One region of the Kosakonia oryzendophytica genome, then DNA from elsewhere that is predicted to be linked to it. Evidence: predicted binding sites of a transcription regulator. Region 1 holds the regulator's gene; each other region holds the start of a gene.
The links. Region 1 encodes Fur, which represses iron uptake genes when iron is present. Its sites were predicted from a motif close to ATAATAATGAGAACNACTATCAA; they were not measured.
Positions count from the first base shown of each region.

Region 2: the regulator Fur is predicted to act here: its motif matches at 2,541-2,563, upstream of fes (enterochelin esterase).
Region 3: the regulator Fur is predicted to act here: its motif matches at 2,083-2,105, upstream of sodA (superoxide dismutase [Mn]).
Region 4: the regulator Fur is predicted to act here: its motif matches at 3,831-3,853, upstream of zupT (zinc transporter ZupT).

Region 1 is NZ_CP115659.1:3,565,945-3,571,071, reverse strand. It holds gene O9K67_RS17330 (beta-N-acetylhexosaminidase) at 1-2,121, shown strand, start outside; gene fur (ferric iron uptake transcriptional regulator) at 2,217-2,663, opposite strand; gene fldA (flavodoxin FldA) at 2,952-3,482, opposite strand; gene ybfE (LexA regulated protein) at 3,646-3,927, opposite strand; gene ybfF (esterase) at 4,063-4,836, opposite strand; gene seqA (replication initiation negative regulator SeqA) at 5,019-5,127, shown strand, end outside.
Region 2 is NZ_CP115659.1:3,750,249-3,755,375, forward strand. It holds gene entF (enterobactin non-ribosomal peptide synthetase EntF) at 1-1,028, opposite strand, end outside; gene O9K67_RS18240 (MbtH family protein) at 1,025-1,243, opposite strand; gene fes (enterochelin esterase) at 1,271-2,482, opposite strand; gene O9K67_RS18250 (TonB-dependent siderophore receptor) at 2,738-4,993, shown strand.
Region 3 is NZ_CP115659.1:5,005,831-5,010,957, reverse strand. It holds gene rhaR (HTH-type transcriptional activator RhaR) at 7-855, shown strand; gene rhaT (L-rhamnose/proton symporter RhaT) at 856-1,890, opposite strand; gene sodA (superoxide dismutase [Mn]) at 2,181-2,801, shown strand; gene kdgT (2-keto-3-deoxygluconate transporter) at 3,050-4,033, shown strand; gene O9K67_RS24080 (dihydrodipicolinate synthase family protein) at 4,074-4,916, opposite strand.
Region 4 is NZ_CP115659.1:701,609-706,735, forward strand. It holds gene hldE (bifunctional D-glycero-beta-D-manno-heptose-7-phosphate kinase/D-glycero-beta-D-manno-heptose 1-phosphate adenylyltransferase HldE) at 1-1,222, shown strand, start outside; gene ubiK (ubiquinone biosynthesis accessory factor UbiK) at 1,265-1,561, opposite strand; FMN riboswitch at 1,684-1,833, shown strand; gene ribB (3,4-dihydroxy-2-butanone-4-phosphate synthase) at 1,939-2,592, shown strand; gene O9K67_RS03420 (hypothetical protein) at 2,833-3,006, shown strand; gene zupT (zinc transporter ZupT) at 3,041-3,817, opposite strand; gene ygiD (4,5-DOPA-extradiol-dioxygenase) at 4,014-4,802, shown strand; gene O9K67_RS03435 (TRAP transporter substrate-binding protein) at 5,123-5,127, shown strand, end outside.

The sequences.
Region 1 (5,127 bases):
AAGCGCACGGCGGATGATAAAAACGTCCTGATGACGGCAGAAGCGCGCTTTGAGAAAAACAGCGATGTAAAAACGCTGAATTTGCAAACGCTGCGCGGACAGATTGTCCCCACGCCACGGGCGGTGAAAATCCACGGGCAGGATGTGGATCTGAGCAGCGGTGTGAAGCTGGATCTCTCTGCGTTGAGTCGTGATGCGCAGGACGCGGTGAAAACCCGTTTTGCACTGCTGGGCGTGAAAGCGGGGAGCTATCCTGTTCGCAGCGTAATTGCGAGCCGTGATTTCAGCGGTGACGAGGCGGTATCTGGCGCTTATACCTTGCATATTGGCGCGAAAGAAGCCGTGGTAACCGGTTACGATCAGGCTGGGGTGTTCTACGGTTTGCAATCACTGCTGTCACTGATCCCAACGACAGGTGCAATGAAAATTGCGGCGCTGGACGCCAAAGATGCGCCGCGCTTTGACTACCGTGCCATTCAGTTGGATGTCGGTCGTAACTTCCACAGTAAGGATGCGGTGTTGCGTCTGCTGGATCAGATGGCTGCCTATAAACTGAATAAATTCCACTTTCATCTCAGCGATGATGAAGGCTGGCGTATTGAGATCCCAGGCTTGCCGGAGCTGACCGATATTGGCAGCAAACGTTGTCACGATCTGAGCGAAAAAACCTGCCTGTTGCCGCAACTGGGTTCTGGCCCGGATAGCAACAACAACGGAAGTGGTTTCTTTACCCGCGCGGATTACATCGACATTCTGAAGTATGCGAAAGCCCGGCAGATCGAGGTTATTCCGGAAATTGACATGCCTGCCCATGCGCGTGCAGCCGTGATCTCTATGGAAGCCCGTTACGATCGACTGATGAAAGAGGGCAAAGCGCAGGACGCGGCGCAGTTCCGCTTGCTGGATCCAACGGATACCTCCAACACTACCGGGGTACAATTTTATAACCGTACCGGCTACCTTAACCCTTGCCTCGACTCATCACGCAATTTCGTCGACAAAGTGATCGGTGAAATCCAGCAGATGCATAAAGAGGCGGGCCTGCCGCTGCAAACCTGGCATTTTGGCGGTGATGAGGCAAAAAATATTTACCTGGGCGTTGGGTATACCGATCAGAAGAACCCGGAAGCAGGTAAGGGCATCATCGATAAAAGCAAGCAGGACAAGCCGTGGGCGAAGTCGCAGGCGTGCCAGGCGATAATTAAAGAGGGAAAAGTAACGGATGTTGAGCATCTTTCCAGCTATTTTGGTATTGAAGTCAGCAAACAGGTGAAAGCCCGCGGCATTACTACAATGCAAGCCTGGCAGGATGGTCTGAAAGATGCCAAAGACGCATCGGTATTCGCCACCGATCATGTCAACGTGAACTTCTGGGATACGCTCTACTGGGGCGGTTTTGACTCGGTTAATGACTGGGCGAACAAAGGGTTCCGCGTTATCGTTTCCAACCCGGATTATGTCTATCTTGATTTTCCGTATGAAGTAAACCCGCAAGAGAGCGGTTATTACTGGGGCACGCGCTTTAGCGACGAACGTAAGATCTTCAGTTTCGCGCCGGACAATATGCCGCAAAACGCCGAAACTTCTGTTGACCGTGATGGCAACCCCTTTAGCGCGAAGTCTGATAAAACATGGCCTGGGGCGTATGGTCTCTCCGCGCAGTTGTGGAGCGAGGTGGTGCGTACCGATAACCAGATGGAGTATATGATCTATCCGCGTCTGGTTGCGGTGGCGGAGCGCGCATGGCATCGGGCGGCCTGGGAGCAGGACTACAAAGCCGGTCGTGAGTATAAAGGTGGTGAAACGCACCTCGTCAATGTTCGTGCCCTGGATAAAGACTGGACACGCTTTGCCAACGTGTTAGGCAGCCGCGAGCTGGCGAAACTCGATAAAGCGGGTATTCACTACCGCTTGCCAGTGCCAGGCGCTCGCGTGGTGGGGGGCGTGCTTGAAGCCAACACCAGCTTCCCTGGCATGGTGGTGGAGTACTCTACCGACGGCGGCAAACACTGGCAGCGTTATGACGATAGCGCCCGCCCGAAGGTGAGTGGTGAAGTGCAGGTGCGTACCGCCAGCCCGGACGGGAAACGCGTAAGTCGTGTGGACAGTGTAAAGGCGTGATCGCTGTGTAAGCCGGATAAGGCGCAGTCTGCTGCAGTTATCCGGCAACCAAAAAAAGCCAACCGTCAGGTTGGCTTTTGGCATATCAGAATGGATTATTTCGCGTCGTGCGCGCTTTCATCTTCGCGGCAGTCACCTTCAGCGCAGTGGCCATACAGGTAGAGACTGTGGTTCGTCAGACGAATGCCGTGTTTGGCGGCGATTTCACGCTGACGCGCTTCAATAGAATCATCACTGAATTCGATCACTTTGCCACAATCGAGGCAAATCAGGTGATCGTGGTGATGTTGCTGGGTCAGTTCAAAAACGGACTTGCCGCCTTCGAAGTTATGACGGGTCACAATGCCGGCGTCATCGAACTGGTTCAATACACGGTAAACCGTAGCCAAGCCGATCTCTTCGCCCATGTCGATCAGTCGCTTGTATAAATCTTCCGCACTGACATGATGGTTATCCGGCTCCTGAAGCACTTCCAGGATTTTTAACCGAGGAAGCGTGACTTTCAGGCCGGCCTTCTTTAATGCGGTATTGTTGTCAGTCATGCGGAATCTGTCCTGTTGCTATACGATTCACTTCCTTAGGGGAAGTTATAGGAATGCACCTGGGATAATGCGTCTCATTATAGAACTGCCATGTCTAAATGAAAACTGCAAGCCCTCAAGTAAAGTAAGCTTATAAAACGTGGGGTCGCCGACAAAGTCCTGTGCGGCAGCCCAAGTTTAGCAGGGCTTATTGTACAGTGATGAAGAAAAAAGTTAAAAATTTGTAGCAATTATTTCCATCGCTTATACCTATTAATACGGCGCAACCCACAGGCTACGCCGTAAATATCAGGCATTAATGATGTCGTCCAGGTGCAGCTCTTCCGACACCTGCTTAACCCATTTCTTCACGCGTTCCGCGGTCAGTTCCGGCTGACGATCTTCATCAATCGCCAGACCCACAAAGTGGTCATCATCCACCAGACCTTTAGACGCTTCAAAATGGTAACCAGCGGTCGGCCAGTGGCCCACGATAGTCGCACCGCGCGGTTCAATGATGTCACGGAGAGTTCCCAGGGCATCACAGAAATACTCTGCGTAATCTTCCTGATCGCCACAGCCGAACAGGGCGACTAATTTACCGTTGAAGTCTACTTCTTCCAGCGTCGGGAAAAAGTCATCCCAGTCGCACTGCGCTTCGCCATAATACCAGGTTGGAATGCCGAGCAGCAGAATGTCATAGCCTTCGAGATCTTCTTTGCTGCTCTTGGCAATGTCATGTACATCGGCAACGTCTTTACCAAGCTGACTTTGAATCATTTTCGCGATATTTTCGGTGTTACCGGTGTCGCTGCCGAAGAAAATGCCTGTAATTGCCATGAGTAAAATAACCTCTTGAAACTTAATGAGATGGTGGTGGCGTTTAGCCCACAGATAAGGGCAATCATAGCAGAACAGGGAAGCACGCGGAAACAGCTATCGCGCCGGACTGCACTCTATGACACATGAAAAGAGGCGTAAAAGCGGTGATTCGGAGGATTCGCTATCCGCGTAAGGCGTTGAGCTGGGCCAGCAGCATCTCTTCAATAAGCTCGCTACGGCTCATTTCACGGGCGTCCGCCAGCTCATTTAGTGCCTCTACCGCTTCAACATTCAGTTTTAATTCAACGCGTTTGAGCCCGCGAACTTTATCGCGTTTGAGCTGATTACGTTTGTTGATGCGCAACTGTTCATCGCGCGCGAGCGGGTTGGTCTTGGGCCTTCCCGGACGACGCTCATTCGCGAACAGATCTAGTGTCGTACGGTCCGTTTGTTCTTTAGCCATGGTTTAAGCAGCATACTACGGGAAAGACAAGCAATCGGGACGTCGCCCCGGGCTGAATAGCGCGCCATCATACATCAGCACAACGGGCGCGCCAACGACCGGGCGCGATCAAACGACCGGTCGCCGTCTTTTTAATCAGTTTGCCTTTTCAGAGAGATAACGACGGATAGCGCGCATTACCGCTTCCGGTTTCTCGGCGTGCACCCAGTGGCCCGCTCCGGCTATGACATGTGCCCGCGCTTGTGGAAATTGTGCCAGCAGGGTGTCACGGTATGCTTCCGTCACATAGGGCGAGTTACCGCCGCGGACGAACAGCGCGGGTTTATCCCATGCCGGGACATTTTCCCAGCCAACGATGTGCGCATACTGATCCCACAATACCGGGACATTAAAGCGCCAGTCGCCATCAACAAACGATTTCAGCAGAAACTGGATCACGCCTTCTTCTTTTATCTCTTCGCGCATCAGTGCGGCGGCTTGTTGGCGCGTGGTGGCGTGTGCGTGGCTCACGGCGTTGATGGCGGCGAAAATCTCATCGTGGCGGCGCACGTGGTAATCCACCGGCGCGATATCGATCGCCACCAGTTGGTCGATCCGCTCTGGCGCCAACGCGGTGAGTGCCATGACAGCTTTCCCTCCCATGGAGTGGCCGATAAACGTCGCTTTTCCGATGTCGTGGGCATCAAGCGTGTCCAGCAGATCCTGTGCCATCGCCGGGTAGTTCATCTCCGGAGAGCGGGGAGAAAGGCCGTGGTTGCGCATATCCACTTGCAGTACGTCATGATCCTGCGTCAGGTCACGGGCGAGCACGCCGAGGTTGTCCAGACTGCCAAACAGGCCGTGAACAAGGACGACCGGAGAATTGTTGTGCGGATGTTGCGCAGATTGCGCGCGCGTATTCAATTTCATGGCAAAGTTCTTTTTTTCACTCTATCGGGTTAGGTTATTATGTTGAACATTCTGCCGCCCTGCTGCAAGGTTCAGAATTACTCTGAGTTTTGCCGCGACCCTGGTTTGACGCTATCCGCTGTTGAGATTTCACTTTATAATCCCAACACTTGTATTCAGATAAGATACTGCACTGGATTAAGATGAAAACGATCGAAGTTGATGATGAGCTCTACTCCTATATCGCCAGCCACACGAAGCATATCGGCGAGAGCGCATCCGACATTTTACGGCGCATGCTGAAATTTTCCG
Region 2 (5,127 bases), 180 kb from region 1:
GGCTCGTCTCCGGCAGCGCGCCCGGCATCACGCACGATTTGCTCGGCATCATACCGCTGATGGCGGCGCATCGCTTTCAGCGACGTGGCAAGCTGTGTCGCCAGCGCTGGCAGAGTTTGCGTGGCATCCAGGCGAACACCCAGCGGCAACACATTCAATACCGGACCGGTGGCAGTCAGCGCAGCCGATCCCATGCGCCGCATAAAAATAAAGCCCGCCGCATAATCAGTGCGTCCGCAAAGTCTTCCCAGCCACAATGCCACCAGTGCCAGTGCCAGGTCTGCCGGGGCATTCTGCGGCGCGGCCTGGGTTAAGCGGCGAAACGCCTGCGCATCCATCGCCACATTCAGCCGCAGGATGTCGGTGGTCGCCGCGCGTCCGGGCAATGGCATGGCGGAAAGCGATACCGGCGGCGGCAGTTCGCTGCGCTGTTTCGCCCAGAAGGCACTGTCCCGCTGCCAGCTTTCACTGTCCCGGTAACGCTGATACTCATCCACGACCTCAGCAAACGGCGTGAATGACGAAGAGGGAGTGGGTTCACCACGGCGCCAGGCGCTGTAAATGGCAGCAATCTGGCGGGTAATGGCCGGGAAACTGAAGCCATCCACCACCAAATGATGATAACGCTGATACCAGTACCAACGTTGTTCGCCCACGCGCAGCAACTGATGGAACACCAACGGTTTGCCGCTCTCTACACGCAGGTTTTGCCCGAGATCGGTCTGCATCGTACTGAGGGCGGCGGCGTGCGGGTCGGACTCGCGACGAAGATCGACAATCGCCGGGAGGGCAAAGGTCTGCGCGTCGTCCACCCATTGCCACACATCACCGTTATCTTCCGTAAAGCGCATGCGCAGCGTATCCGCTTGCATCATTCCGGCGACAATCGCTTGTGCCAGCAACGCCGCATCTATCTCTCCCTGCAACTCGACATAGTGCGCTACGCTCCAGGCATTAGGCAGTGATGAGAGTTGTTCCGCCATCCAGATCCCTGGCTGGGCGGCCACCAACGGTAAACGTGTGCTCATTGGTCGCTCCCTGATTGCGCGTAGTGCGCCGGGGTTAATGTCCGCCAGTTCGCCGCAAGCCAGGCGTTGCATTCCGCCTGCGGCTGCGGCTCGCACAGAACACGCCAGCCGGTGGGTAAGCTGCACTGCGCAGGCCACAGACTGAACTGCTGCTGCGAATTTTGCAGAATGTAAAATCGCCCTTGCGGATTATCGAAGGGGTTGGTGAATTCCATAGCAAACTCCTGTCGTGGAAAGGCGCTTTAGCGCGGGCGGGTCAGCGGCTGCCAGAGCGTCATAAGCCCGGACGTCAGCCCGCCCCGCCAGCAAAGCGCATCATGTCCGCCGTCTACCTGACGCCAGAAAACCGGCTGCTGTGTGTGTTGCAACAGAGAAAAGAGAGCCTGATTGGCCCGAAAAATGACCGGCTCACGTACACCCGCCTCCAGCACAATGCGCAGGCCGTGCGGTTGAAGCTCGCCGTTTTTAAGTTGTTCAATGAGGATGCCGTCCTGCTCCCCGCCCCGGTGCGGCCACCAGTACGAACCGGACTGGCTGAGCACACAGCCAAAACGTTGCGGCCAGTGCAGCGCGGCATACAACGCCGAAAGACCGCCAAAACTCTGCCCGGCGACGACGGTGCGATCGGCGCGATCGCTGAACGGAGCAAGTGCCCGCACCTGCGGTAACAGCTCTTCTTGTACCGCTTCCCAGAATGCGGCGTTGCAAGGTAACTCCTCGCTGCGATGCGCATTATCAATCACGTCAATCAGCACATAGACCGCATCAGGCAGTTGCCCCGTACGGGTGAGCGATGCCAGCGCTGGCCACACCGGCATGCTTTTCGCCCAGAACTGACCGTCCAGCAGGATCGCCAGCGGGCGTTGCGTCGGGTCGCTGTCGCCAGTCGTATACACCCAGACAGTTCGCGCGTTGTTCAACCGCTGACTGCGCCATTGCAGACGCTGCGGTTCGGTAAACGGCGTTTCGGCATCGCGCCAGCCGGGTTGTAATGGCGCATCAGGCATCTCCAGCGCCGACACCGGATGACCGCGCCCGCCGCGCCAGCTTTGCGGGTTCAGCGGATCGGCAATCGCATGGGAGAGTAACCTGCGCCAGCCCTCACGCAGCGCCTGGCGGTCCGGCGGCGTAGTGTTAAACACGTCCGCAGAGAAATCGTCGTTATTTTCAGACGGGATCAGACAATAACTGCCACGCCAGCCCGCTTCCAGCCGCGTTGTCCAGTACCAGACATCCGTACCGGCAATGCGCGTCAGCGATTGCGGCAACGCCTTTTGATGGTGATCGGTGACGCCGGTAATGTAAATCCATACCCGGCGCACGTTTGATGTCGCTTCCGTTCCTGCCGGGTCCCGCCACCAGAAGGTCACACTGTATTCTTCCGGTGTCGCTTTGACCCATTCCGGCCCCTGTTTCGACTTCCACCAGGCATCACTTCCCGTTGTTGACGTCACGACTTTAACCTCAAATTGGCTATGGAAATTTTTGCTTGCAGATCAAAAAATATCGATAATATTATTGATAACTATTTTCATTTGCAATAGCGTAATGGCGCGCTGTGGGAAGCGCGTCTTTCTTTTAAAAATGGCCACCGTGGGCGAATTTTCTCAGGACTGAGCACCTCGCTGCGTGTTGGCTTCATCATGCCGCCTCCTCTCCCCCTGGGAATGGATTAGCCAAGGAAGCGGCGACGAAAAGCAGGTAATACAATGAAGAACAAAATCACGTCCCTGGCCTTATTGGTCAATCTGGGGATCTACGGTGTTGCGTTGCCCGCAATAGCCGCAGACAGCACCACCAGCGACGCCGATGCACACGATGACACTATCGTCGTCACGGCAGCACAGCAAAACCTTCAGGCGCCGGGTGTTTCCACCATTACGGCCGAAGAGATCCGCAAAAACCCGCCCGCCCGCGATGTCTCTGAGATCATTCGCACCATGCCGGGCGTGAACTTAACCGGTAACGCCACCAGCGGTCAGCGCGGGAATAACCGTCAGATTGATATTCGCGGTATGGGCCCGGAAAACACCCTGATTCTGATCGACGGCAAACCTGTTACCAGCCGTAATTCCGTACGTCTGGGCTGGCGCGGTGAACGTGATAGCCGTGGCGATACCAGTTGGGTACCGGCAGAGATGATCGAACGCATCGAAGTTATCCGCGGCCCGGCAGCAGTACGTTACGGAAATGGCGCAGCGGGCGGTGTGGTGAATATCATCACTAAAAAAGAGAGCTCGCAGGAGTGGCACGGTGCATGGAACAGCTACTTCAACGCCCCGGAACATAAAGACGAAGGCGCGACCAAGCGGACAGATTTCAGCCTGAGCGGCCCGCTGGGTGGCGATGTCAGTTTCCGCCTGTACGGCAATCTGGCGAAAACCCAGGCCGACGCATGGGACATCAACCAGAATCACCAGTCTGAACGCACCGGCATTTACGCAGACACGATGGCAGCAGGTCGCGAAGGGTCAATCAATAAAGATCTTAACGGTGTAGTACGCTGGGACTTTGCGCCGCAGCAATCTCTTGAGTTCCAGGCGGGCTATAGCCGTCAGGGCAACCTGTACGCAGGCGACACGCAAAACACCAATAACGACAGCAGTACCAATAACTACGTGAAAGAGAACTATGGCAAAGAGACCAACCGTCTCTATCGTCAGAACTACTCCATCACCTGGAATGGCGGCTGGGATAACGGTGTCACAACCAGTAACTGGGTACAGTATGAACATACCCGCAACTCGCGTCTTGGCGAGGGGCTGGCCGGGGGCACCGAAGGTTTGTTCAACAGCAATCAGTTTACGGATATCGACCTCTCCGACGTGATGCTGCATAACGAAATCAACCTGCCGCTGGAACTGCTGGTGAACCAGACCCTGACACTGGGCACCGAATGGAACCAGCAGCGTATGAAAGACCTGGCGTCCAACACCCAAACGTTCATGGGCGGCCCGATTGCCGGTCTGAACAGTACCGGTCGCAGCCCTTATTCTGATGCCGATATTTACTCGGTGTTTGCCGAAGACAACATGGAGTTGACTGACAGCACCATGCTGACGCCAGCGCTGCGTTTCGACCATCACACCATCGTGGGTAATAACTGGAGCCCATCGCTGAACCTGTCTCAGGGGCTGGGCGATGACTTTACCCTGAAAATGGGCATTGGCCGGGCCTACAAAGCGCCAAGCCTGTATCAAACCAACCCGAACTACATTCTTTACAGTAAAGGCCAGGGTTGCTACGCCAGCGGTAGCGGCGTGGGTTGCTACATGATGGGTAACGATGACCTGAAAGCGGAAACCAGCATCAACAAAGAGATTGGTCTGGAGTTCAAACACGAAGGCTGGCTGGCCGGTGTAACCTGGTTCCGCAACGATTACCGCAACAAGATTGAAGCCGGTTATTCACCGCTGAGCCAGACGGCCGTGGGCAAAACCAAAACCGACCTCTATCAATGGGAGAATGTGCCAAAAGCGGTCGTAGAAGGTCTGGAAGGAACGTTGAATGTGCCGGTAACCGATGTGGTCACCTGGAGCAACAACTTCACCTATATGCTGCAGAGCAAAAACAAAGAAACCGGCGAGCGTTTGTCGATCATTCCGGAATACACGTTAAATTCCACCCTGAGCTGGCAGATTGTGCCGGATGTTTCTGTGCAGTCGACTTTTACCTGGTACGGCAAACAGGAACCGAAAAAGTATGATTATCAGGGTAAACGTGTGACCGGTTCAGCGACCAACGAAGTCAGTCCGTACAGCATTGTTGGCCTGAGCGCGACCTGGGATGTGATGAAAAACGTGAGCCTGACCGGCGGTGTTGACAACCTGTTCGACAAACGTCACTGGCGTGCAGGTAACGCCCAGACGACGGGCGGCAGTACGGGTTATATGTATGGCGCAGGCGCGGAAACGTATAACGAATCCGGCCGCACCTGGTTTATGAGTGTGAACACACACTTCTGATCCCGGTCCACACAGGGGGATTTCGGTCCCCCTCACCCCGGCCCTCTCCCCAAAGGGGCGAGGGGGAAAACCACAGCTTTGTAACGCTCTGCTCTCGTCCTTTATGGGCGAGGGGAAAACAACAGGCCTGTAAC
Region 3 (5,127 bases), 1.4 Mb from region 1:
GACGTTGTGGCAGGCCAGTTAATTCTTCGTAAAGCGGACTTCTTCCCCCGCACCGGACAGGCGGTGGCGGTGGCGGATCGCTATCCGCAAAATGTCTTTGCCGAACATACCCATGAGTTTTATGAACTGGTGCTGGTATGGCGCGGCAACGGCCTGCATGTGCTTAACGATCGCCCGTATCGCATTACCCGTGGCGACCTGTTCTACATCCGCGCGGAAGATTGTCACTCTTACGCGTCGGTCAACGACCTGGTGCTGCAAAACATCATTTACTGCCCGGACCGGTTGACCTTGAACCTCGACTGGGCAGCGCATATTCCCGGGCTTAATGGCTCGCCATGGACGCCACACTGGCGCATCGGCAGCACCGGTATGGCGCAGGCGCGACAGGTCATTACGCAACTTGAGCACGAGAGCGGCAGACCCGATCCCCTCGACAATCTCATGGCGGAAACGCTGTTTGCGCAGTTGGTGTTGACGCTAAAACGCCACCGTTTTGCCACCGATAATCTTGCCGCTACCCACAGCGAAGCGCTGCTGGATAAGCTGATTACTGCGCTGTCCGGCAGCCTGAATCGCAGCTTTGTGTTGGAGCAGTTCTGTGAGCAGGAGCAGTGCAGCGAGCGGGCGCTGCGCCAGCAATTCCGCAGTCAGACCGGGATGACCATCAATCACTATTTGCGCCAGTTACGCATTTGTCATGCACAGTATCTGTTGCAGCATTCCGAGCAGATGATCAGCGAAATCGCCATGCAGTGCGGGTTTGAAGACAGTAACTACTTTTCGGTGGTGTTTAGCCGGGAAGTGGGGATGACGCCAGGTCAGTGGCGTCATCGTAGTCGTGTTGCCGCCTGATCAGTTGGCCATGCCGAGGCCAACGATATTGGCGGCGACGATGATCACCACGCAGCCCAGACTCAGTACGCTCACGGGGCGTCTGCCCGCATTGTTCCACTCTTTCAGCACCAGCCCGACGATACCGCCGCACAACACGTAGAAGCTCATGTGCAGCATCCAACTGATGTAATCATACTGCGCCGGAATACGCGCGTGACCCCAGGCGTAGAAGAAGAACTGCAAATACCACATCAGACCGCCCAACGCAGAGAGCAGGAGATTGCTGATAAGCAGGGGCTTCGCCAGCGAGAAGTCGGCTTTTACCGACAAGTTCTTCACTTTTGCCAGACGAATAAAGCAGAAACCGAGATTGACCAGCGCGCCGCCACCCATGATCACCACATAGCTTGGCAACGCCGTGTAGAGCGGATCGATACCGAGCGCCGCGGCGGCCTCGTGCATCGGTTTGGCGGCGTTCATGGCAAAGGACATCCCGGCGGAGAAAACGCCACACATGATGGCCAGCGCCAGCCCTTTTTTCAGGCTGAACTCTTCGGCTTTGATACCCATTTTGCGCTCTTTCAACTGGCCCGCACGGGTGACGATAGCCACGCCGATAAGGGCAACCAGCACGCCCAGCAGCGTCATACGACCGCCTTCGGTGCCAATCAGCACCGAGAAGTTACCGTTGATGATCGGTGTCATTAATGTACCGACAATCAGCGTAATGCCGATGGCGATACCAATGCCCATCGACATGCCCAGGTAGCGCATGGTCAGGCCATAGTTGATGTTACCGATCCCCCACATTGCGCCGAACAGGAACACCGGCAGCAGCGTGGAGGCACTGAACGAGCTGAAATAGGCCCAAAAATCAGGCAATAACAGCGCGCTGATTGTCCAGGGAAGGATCAACCAAGAGACGATGCCGCCGACTGACCACATGGTTTCCCAGGACCAATGTTTCACCTTTTTAAACGGGGCATAGAAACAGGCTGCACTGGCTGCACCTATCAAATGCCAGAAAATACCCATCGTAATCGCGTTACTCATTTTCAATCCTCTTTGTTTTTATCGCCGGGATACGAGCAGCCGACCCGATGAGTGTAAAAATCGGTCAGAGGATTAACCTTGAGGCGTTTGCCGCGTAACGGCGAGAGCTGGCAATCAGCGCGTTATAGAGGTGAGCAGCTTCACAATTTCAATAACATAACCAAAAGTTATAACCTTATAAAAACTACGGCATTGATAAACATTTTCAATATCATTTAATTAACTATAATGAACCAACTGCTTACGCGGCGTTAACATAGTAGCCGCTTACACCCTTAATGGAGATGATTATGAGCTATACATTGCCTGCTCTGCCGTACGCGTATGATGCCCTTGAGCCGCACTTTGACAAACAAACGATGGAAATCCATCACACCAAACATCATCAGACTTATGTGAACAATGCAAACGCAGCGCTGGAAAGCCTGCCGGAGTTCGCAAATCTGTCTGCTGAAGAGCTGATCACCAAACTGGACCAGCTGCCAGCGGACAAAAAAACCGTTCTGCGTAATAACGCCGGTGGCCACGCGAACCACAGCCTGTTCTGGAAAGGTCTGAAAAAAGGCACCACCCTGCAGGGTGACCTGAAAGCGGCAATCGAGCGTGATTTCGGTTCCGTTGATAACTTCAAAGCAGAATTTGAAAAAGCAGCAGCGACCCGCTTCGGCTCCGGCTGGGCATGGCTGGTGTTGAAAGGCGACAAACTGGCAGTGGTTTCTACTGCAAACCAGGATTCCCCGCTGATGGGTGAAGCGATTTCCGGCGCCTCTGGCTTCCCGATCCTGGGGCTGGATGTCTGGGAACACGCCTACTACCTGAAATTCCAGAACCGCCGCCCGGACTACATCAAAGAGTTCTGGAATGTGGTGAACTGGGACGAAGCTGCTGCGCGTTTCGCGGCGAAAAAATAAGGCTGTTTCGTCACTCACCGTAAGGTGAGGCAAAACCCCCGCCAGGCGCTGCCTACGGGGGTTTTTTTATGTCGTTAAACATTAGAACAGACAATAAAAACAATGATCCTAAAATAATGAAATATTGTTTCGTTATGCATGATTGATCACTTTTCTCTCCGGAAACGGGTTCTAACATCACCTCATCGGCGCTGAGCGTTTTCTGGTCGGCGCAGCAAAATCAGACGGTTTTGACGACAGGTGAAAATATGCAAATCAAACGTGCAATAGAGCGAATTCCGGGCGGTATGATGCTGGTTCCTTTGTTCATCGGTGCGTTGTGCCACACCTTTGCGCCGGGAGCGGGTAAATATTTTGGCTCTTTTACCAACGGCATGATCACCGGTACGGTGCCAATCCTGGCAGTGTGGTTTTTCTGCATGGGAGCGTCGATCAAGCTGAGCGCGACCGGTACGGTACTGCGGAAATCCGGTACGCTGGTGGTCACCAAAATTGCCGTGGCATGGGTGGTTGCGGCGGTGGCATCGCGCGTGATCCCGGCGCACGGCGTTGAAGTCGGATTTTTTGCCGGGCTGTCGACGCTGGCGTTGGTGGCCTCAATGGATATGACCAACGGCGGGCTTTATGCGTCGATCATGCAGCAATACGGCACGAAAGAGGAAGCCGGAGCGTTTGTGTTGATGTCGCTGGAGTCCGGCCCGTTGATGACGATGATTATTCTCGGTACTGCGGGTATCGCCCCGTTTGAGCCGCATGTGTTTGTGGGTGCGGTGTTGCCCTTCCTGGTGGGGTTCGCACTGGGTAACCTTGATCCGGAACTGAGGGAATTCTTTAGCAAGGCGGTGCAGACGCTGATCCCATTCTTTGCGTTCGCATTGGGTAATACCATCGATTTAAGTGTGATTGCACAAACCGGGCTATTGGGCATTTTGTTAGGTCTGGCAGTGATTGTGATCACCGGCATTCCGCTGATTCTCGCCGATAAACTGCTTGGTGGTGGGGATGGAACTGCCGGTCTGGCTGCCTCCAGCTCTGCGGGCGCGGCGGTCGCCACGCCGGTGCTGATTGCCGAAATGGTGCCGGATTTTAAAGCGATGGCGCCAGCGGCTACCGCGTTAGTGGCAACCTCGGTGATCGTCACCTCGATTCTGGTACCGATTTTCACCTCACTTTGGTCACGCAAAGTGAAAGGGGCAACCGCGGAAATCGCGATACGCAATACAGTGAAATAACGGCAGGCTGGATAGCGTTACGCATATCCGGCCGGTGTAGTTATTGAATCCCGAAGAGGCAATCAACCTGGCGGCACTGCTCCTCATTCAGCGCGCCGCCAGGGTTGCGCGCAATCGGCGTGCAGTAGCCAAACTTGCGTGACACCACGGTTTTAATGGTGGTAACAAAATCATCACCGATGGTGTAAATCGCCATAAATCTGCCTATCTCACGCTGTGCATCCTGTAGCGTCGGTAAATCGCCTTGTCGCCAGGCTTCGCGGGCTTTTACAAACAGCTCCGGCATGACGTTGTTCAGCCCGGAAATCACCCCGGCGCCGCCCGCCAGCAGGTTAGGAATATAATATTCGTCATACCCGGACAGTACGGCGAAGTCGTCACGTACTTTCTGCGTCGCGAGAATGAGATTACGTGTATGCGACTGGCAATCCACCGTGTCTTTAATACCGGCAAAATCCGGGAATTCCGCCGCCAGGGTTGCCACCAGGTCGGCGGTCAGATCGCAGCCGGTGCGTGCCGGAAAGTTATAGGCAAACCACTTACCACTGATCGCCTTACCCAGCGCGCGGAAGTAACTTAACAATTGCGCGGGCGTTTGCCCGTAATAATAAGGTGGCAGCACCATAACGGCTTCGTAGCCGGTGCGCCAGGCTTCATCGGCCATACTCAGAATATCGTTGAAGCAGGTCGACGAGACGTTGGCGACCATCGTACCGGGAGACATCGCCCGCGCTTTGCGGATCACTAATAGCCGCTCATCCATCGAGAGAGAGGCGAATTCACCGATGCTGCCCATCAGCAAAATGACATCAATTTTCGCCGCGTTAAGACGGGCAATATGTTTGCTCAGTCCGTTCAGATCGACTCGTCCTTCGCTGTCCATGGGTGTGATGGAAGGGCACCAGACGCCAGAGAATGGGGTTTCGTGGGTCACAGCACGGTCTCCTTAATGAATGAAATAGCGTTTCAAATATCAGGTTAAGTGATAGCACGTCTGTGGAGGCGGCATGGCAACCGGGGTCGCATTTCTGCACGTTTACTGCACAAAAAATGTGGTCTAATAGTGGCGTAAATCAACACTATCCAGGGAGAGA
Region 4 (5,127 bases), 2.3 Mb from region 1:
CGGGCTGACCGGTATTGACGATGCGGCGCGGGCGCTCAGTAAGGCGCTGGCGGACGTTAACGTTAAATGCGACTTTGTTTCTGTTCCGACGCATCCGACGATCACCAAGCTGCGCGTGCTTTCCCGCAACCAGCAACTGATCCGTCTCGATTTTGAAGAAGGGTTTGATGGCGTTGACCCGCAACCGATGCACGATCGCATTAGCCAGGCGCTGGGCAACGTTGGCGCGCTGGTGCTGTCTGATTATGCCAAAGGCGCACTGGTCAGCGTCCGGCAGATGATTACGCTTGCGCGCAACGCAGGTGTACCGGTGCTTATCGATCCGAAAGGCACCGATTTCGAACGCTATCGCGGCGCAACGCTGCTGACGCCTAACTTATCCGAGTTCGAGGCCGTCGTGGGTAAATGCAAAAGCGAAGCGGAGATTGTTGAGCGCGGCATGAAATTGATCGCTGACTATGAGCTGTCGGCGCTTCTGGTGACCCGGTCCGAACAGGGCATGACACTGCTGCAACCGGGTAAAGCGCCACTGCATATGCCAACCCAGGCGCAGGAAGTGTATGACGTGACCGGTGCTGGCGATACGGTCATCGGCGTTCTTGCGGCAACGCTGGCGTCGGGCAATTCTCTGGAAGAAGCCTGCTACTTCGCGAACGCGGCGGCGGGTGTGGTGGTCGGTAAACTCGGTACTTCAACCGTGACGCCGATTGAGCTGGAGAACGCGGTGCGTGGTCGTGCGGAAACCGGTTTTGGCGTGATGACGGAAGCGGAGCTGAAAGAGGCTGTTGCTGCAGCGCGTAAGCGTGGTGAGAAAGTCGTGATGACCAATGGCGTTTTCGACATCCTGCATGCCGGGCACGTCTCTTATCTGGCGAATGCGCGGAAACTCGGCGATCGTCTGATTGTTGCGGTGAACAGTGATGCGTCCACTCGACGCCTGAAAGGCGACACCCGTCCGGTGAACCCGCTGGAGCAGCGCATGATTGTGCTGAGCGCGCTGGAAGCGGTGGATTGGGTGGTTTCGTTTGAAGAAGATACGCCGCAGCGTCTGATTGCCGGGATCCTGCCGGATCTGCTGGTAAAAGGCGGTGACTACCAGCCGGAGCAAATTGCCGGTAGCAAAGAGGTCTGGGCCAACGGCGGTGAAGTACTGGTGCTCAACTTTGAAGACGGTTGTTCAACCACCAATATCATCAAAAAAATCCAGAAACAGGGTGATTAAACCCTCTAATAGCGCTCTTTGCCAGGCAAAGAGCGCGTCGTATTACGCGTGATCGTCAACCGGCGGAATAGCAGGCGCGGGTTTCACTTCGGTGTTTTTTCCCTGATTCTCCAGTTCGCTAAGGCGCTGTTCCAGTAAAGCCAGCTTCTCACGTGTGCGCAGCAGCACCTGCGTTTGCACGTCAAACTCTTCACGGCTTACCAGATCGAGGCGGGTTAACTGTGCCTGTAGCGTTTGACGGATCTTCTTCTCAACGTCTTCCCCGAACTCACGGATCCCTTTTGGCATGGATTCGTGAACCTGGCGCGCAATCTGTTCAATTTTTTTCGGGTCAATCATTTTGGGTTCCCTGCTCGGATGGGCTCATGCAGTCATTGTAGTGTGATAACCCCAGGTGATAAACCAGAATTGTTTGAAGCTTATGCATTGCCGAAGGTAATCAATGGCGTTATAGTTATTCCGCTTATTCTCAGGGCGGGGCGAAATTCCCCACCGGCGGTAAATCAGCGTACGCTGAAAGCCCGCGAGCGCTTCAGGTTAATGCCTGAAGGTCAGCAGATCCGGTGTAATTCCGGGGCCGACGGTTAAAGTCCGGATGGGAGAGAGTAACGATACTGCCGGGCATGATGCCCGCTCGCGTTATTTTTTTGCCGCTTTGCGACACTCCTAAGACTGCCCTGATTCTGGTAACCATAACTTTATTGAGGTCTTTTACCATGAATCAGACGCTGCTTTCTTCTTTTGGCACGCCTTTCCAACGTATTGAAAACGCACTCGCCGCACTGCGCGAAGGCCGGGGTGTAATGGTGCTCGATGACGAGGACCGTGAAAACGAAGGCGATATGATTTTCGCCGCCGAAACCATGACCGTTGAGCAGATGGCGCTGACTATCCGTCACGGTAGTGGGATTGTCTGTTTATGCCTGACTGACGAACGCCGTAAACAACTCGATCTGCCCATGATGGTCGAGAACAATACCAGCGCCTATGGCACCGGTTTTACCGTCACTATTGAAGCCGCTCACGGCGTCACCACCGGTGTTTCCGCTGCTGACCGTATTACGACCGTTCGCGCGGCGATTGCAGACGGTGCTAAACCGTCTGACCTGAACCGTCCTGGTCACGTCTTCCCACTGCGGGCGCAACCGGGTGGTGTTCTGACCCGTGGCGGTCATACCGAAGCCACTATCGATTTAGTCACGCTGGCCGGGTTTAAACCGGCGGGTGTGCTGTGTGAATTAACCAATGACGATGGCTCTATGGCCCGTGCGCCGGAGTGCATCGCGTTTGCTAAGCAACACAATATGGCGGTTGTGACGATTGAAGACCTCGTGGCATACCGTCAGGAGCATGAGCGCAAAGCCAGCTAATTGTTGCCGTTAACGCTAAAAATCCGAAGTCGCTGGCTTCGGATTTTTTTTGCCTGTCCTGTATCAAACTTTGTTGCACTTCTCATGCTCACACGTTGAAATCTTAGGCCTCTACTTATAAAGTGGTAATGGCGTTATCTGATGTGAGTAATGGGTTTGAATTCACCTAATCCGTTAAATTAAAAAGATTTTTAATGATTCTGCGTTGTGTTTTTTGCCAAATAGAGTCATGGAGTCGCGATGTTTATTTCCTGGTATTGGCTACTGCTTATTGTTCTGGTCCTCGTTGTCTATATTCATGCGCTTAAACGCAACAATAAAGCCTGTCGCCACGACCGCGATGCGCTATACACAGCTTATCAGCGTGTGCTTGATGAGTTGAAGAAAATCAGCGGTGCCAGGCAGGGCGAGTAGCAGCGCTACCCGTCCATGGTGGCAGGCGGTCGGCTTAACCGCCAATTCCCATCGCCTGAAGGGCGACCAGACTTAATCCCATCACCGACATACCACACAGTACGCCATAGCTCGGGTTATTATTCGGGTCTATTTCTTTTGCCAGGGGCATAAGCTCATCTACAGAAAGCGCAACCATAATCCCCGCGACAGCAGCCATGATTGCAGCCATCACCACCGGTGACACCAGGCTACCGAGGATCAACCACGCCAGTACGCCGCCGATAATTTCCGCCAGACCCGAAATGCCGGCCCAGAAGATAGCAGTACGTTTGGAACCCGTAGCGGCATAGACCGGGCCGGCAACCGCAAGTCCTTCAGGAATATTGTGCAATGCCACCGCAAAAGCGATGCCGAACCCCAACTCCAGATCGTTGCTGGCGGTGACATACGTGGCGATCCCTTCCGGAAAGTTATGCAGACTGATACCGAGCGTCAGCAGAATGGCGGTACGGCGGATGCCGCGCGGGAAGCTGTGTTGTGTACCCTGCATTAAGTCCTGCGGGTGGGCGTGAGGCAGCATGCGATCCAGCGCAAAGTAACCCAGCAACCCGACAACAAACATGCCATAGCCCAGCATGGGCGACATATTCTCTGTTGCCAGCGCGGCGGGAAGCATCTCCATCAGCGAGATGAGCAACATAATTCCGGCGGCAAAACCAAGCGAAAACGCCAGTACGCGATTAGAGGGTTTCTGGCCTAACACGCCGAGGATCGCGCCAATAAAGGTGGCAGCGCCTGCCAGTAAGGTCAGGATTAGGGGCACTGACATGCATAACTCCTTTATGATAATGATTCTCATTAATGTATGTTTTCACGTTGCGAAAAGCGAGGCGGGCGCGCCATCTTTACGCATTCCTTACATTCAAAATTACTGAAGATCTTCATCATGGTTATCAGAGTTCTTCGTCTACTGAAAAGGCGTAATGTAGTGCTATCAAATTGTCACACTCTGTAAGGATATCACCATGTCAGCACCCCGTATGCCAGCGCTGTTTTTGGGCCACGGTAGTCCAATGAATGTTCTGGAAGATAACATTTATACCCGTGCCTGGGGGGAACTGGGCGAAACACTGCCGCGCCCGAAAGCGATTGTAGTGGTATCCGCCCACTGGTTTACGCGTGGCACGGGCGTGACGGCGATGGAAGCACCGAAAACGATCCATGATTTTGGCGGTTTCCCGCAGGCGCTGTATGACACGCATTATCCGGCGCCGGGTTCACCAGAATTAGCACAGCATTTGGTTGAACTGTTGGCACCGGTGCCGGTGGTGCTCGACAAAGAAGCCTGGGGTTTCGACCACGGTTCATGGGGAGTATTAATAAAAATGTACCCCAATGCGGATATCCCGATGGTGCAACTGAGTGTGGACAGCACTAAACCCGCAGCATGGCATCTTGAGATGGGGCGTAAACTGGCGACGTTGCGTGACGAGGGCATTATGCTGGTTGCCAGTGGTAACGTCGTGCACAACTTGAGAACAGCGCGTTGGCACGGTGAGAATACGCCATACCCGTGGGCAACGTCGTTCAATGACTTTGTGAAAGAGAATCTGACCTGGCAGGGACCGGCTGAGCAACATCCGCTGGTCAACTACCTTGACCATGAAGGCGGTTCGTTATCGAACCCGACGCCGGAGCACTTCTTGCCACTGTTGTACGTACTTGGCGCGTGGGACGGTAAAGAGCCAGTATCGATCCCGGTTGATGGCATTGAGATGGGCTCTCTCAGCATGCTTTCCGTTCAGGTTGGTTAACCCAATGGCGCGTAATGCGCCATTTTTGTTTGTGCTTTCATCCCGAAAGTAGAGAAATACGAGGTGGATCTCAAAAAACGGATACTGAAATGCCGTTTTTTTGAAAATAAAAAGATGTTCGCTGCAAAAATGAAACGCTGTGCTGAATTTAGCAATTTTTTGTGAACAGCATCGTCGCAATAACGCCATCGAGTGACTACTCTTCAGAGTGTCTACTGTCTCAGATATACCCATAAAAAACGTTTACCGTAATACCACGAACGCCTTGTTCGCGGTCGACCTTTTTTTCTAAAAATCAGACCCTCTGGAGACACGGAAATATGAA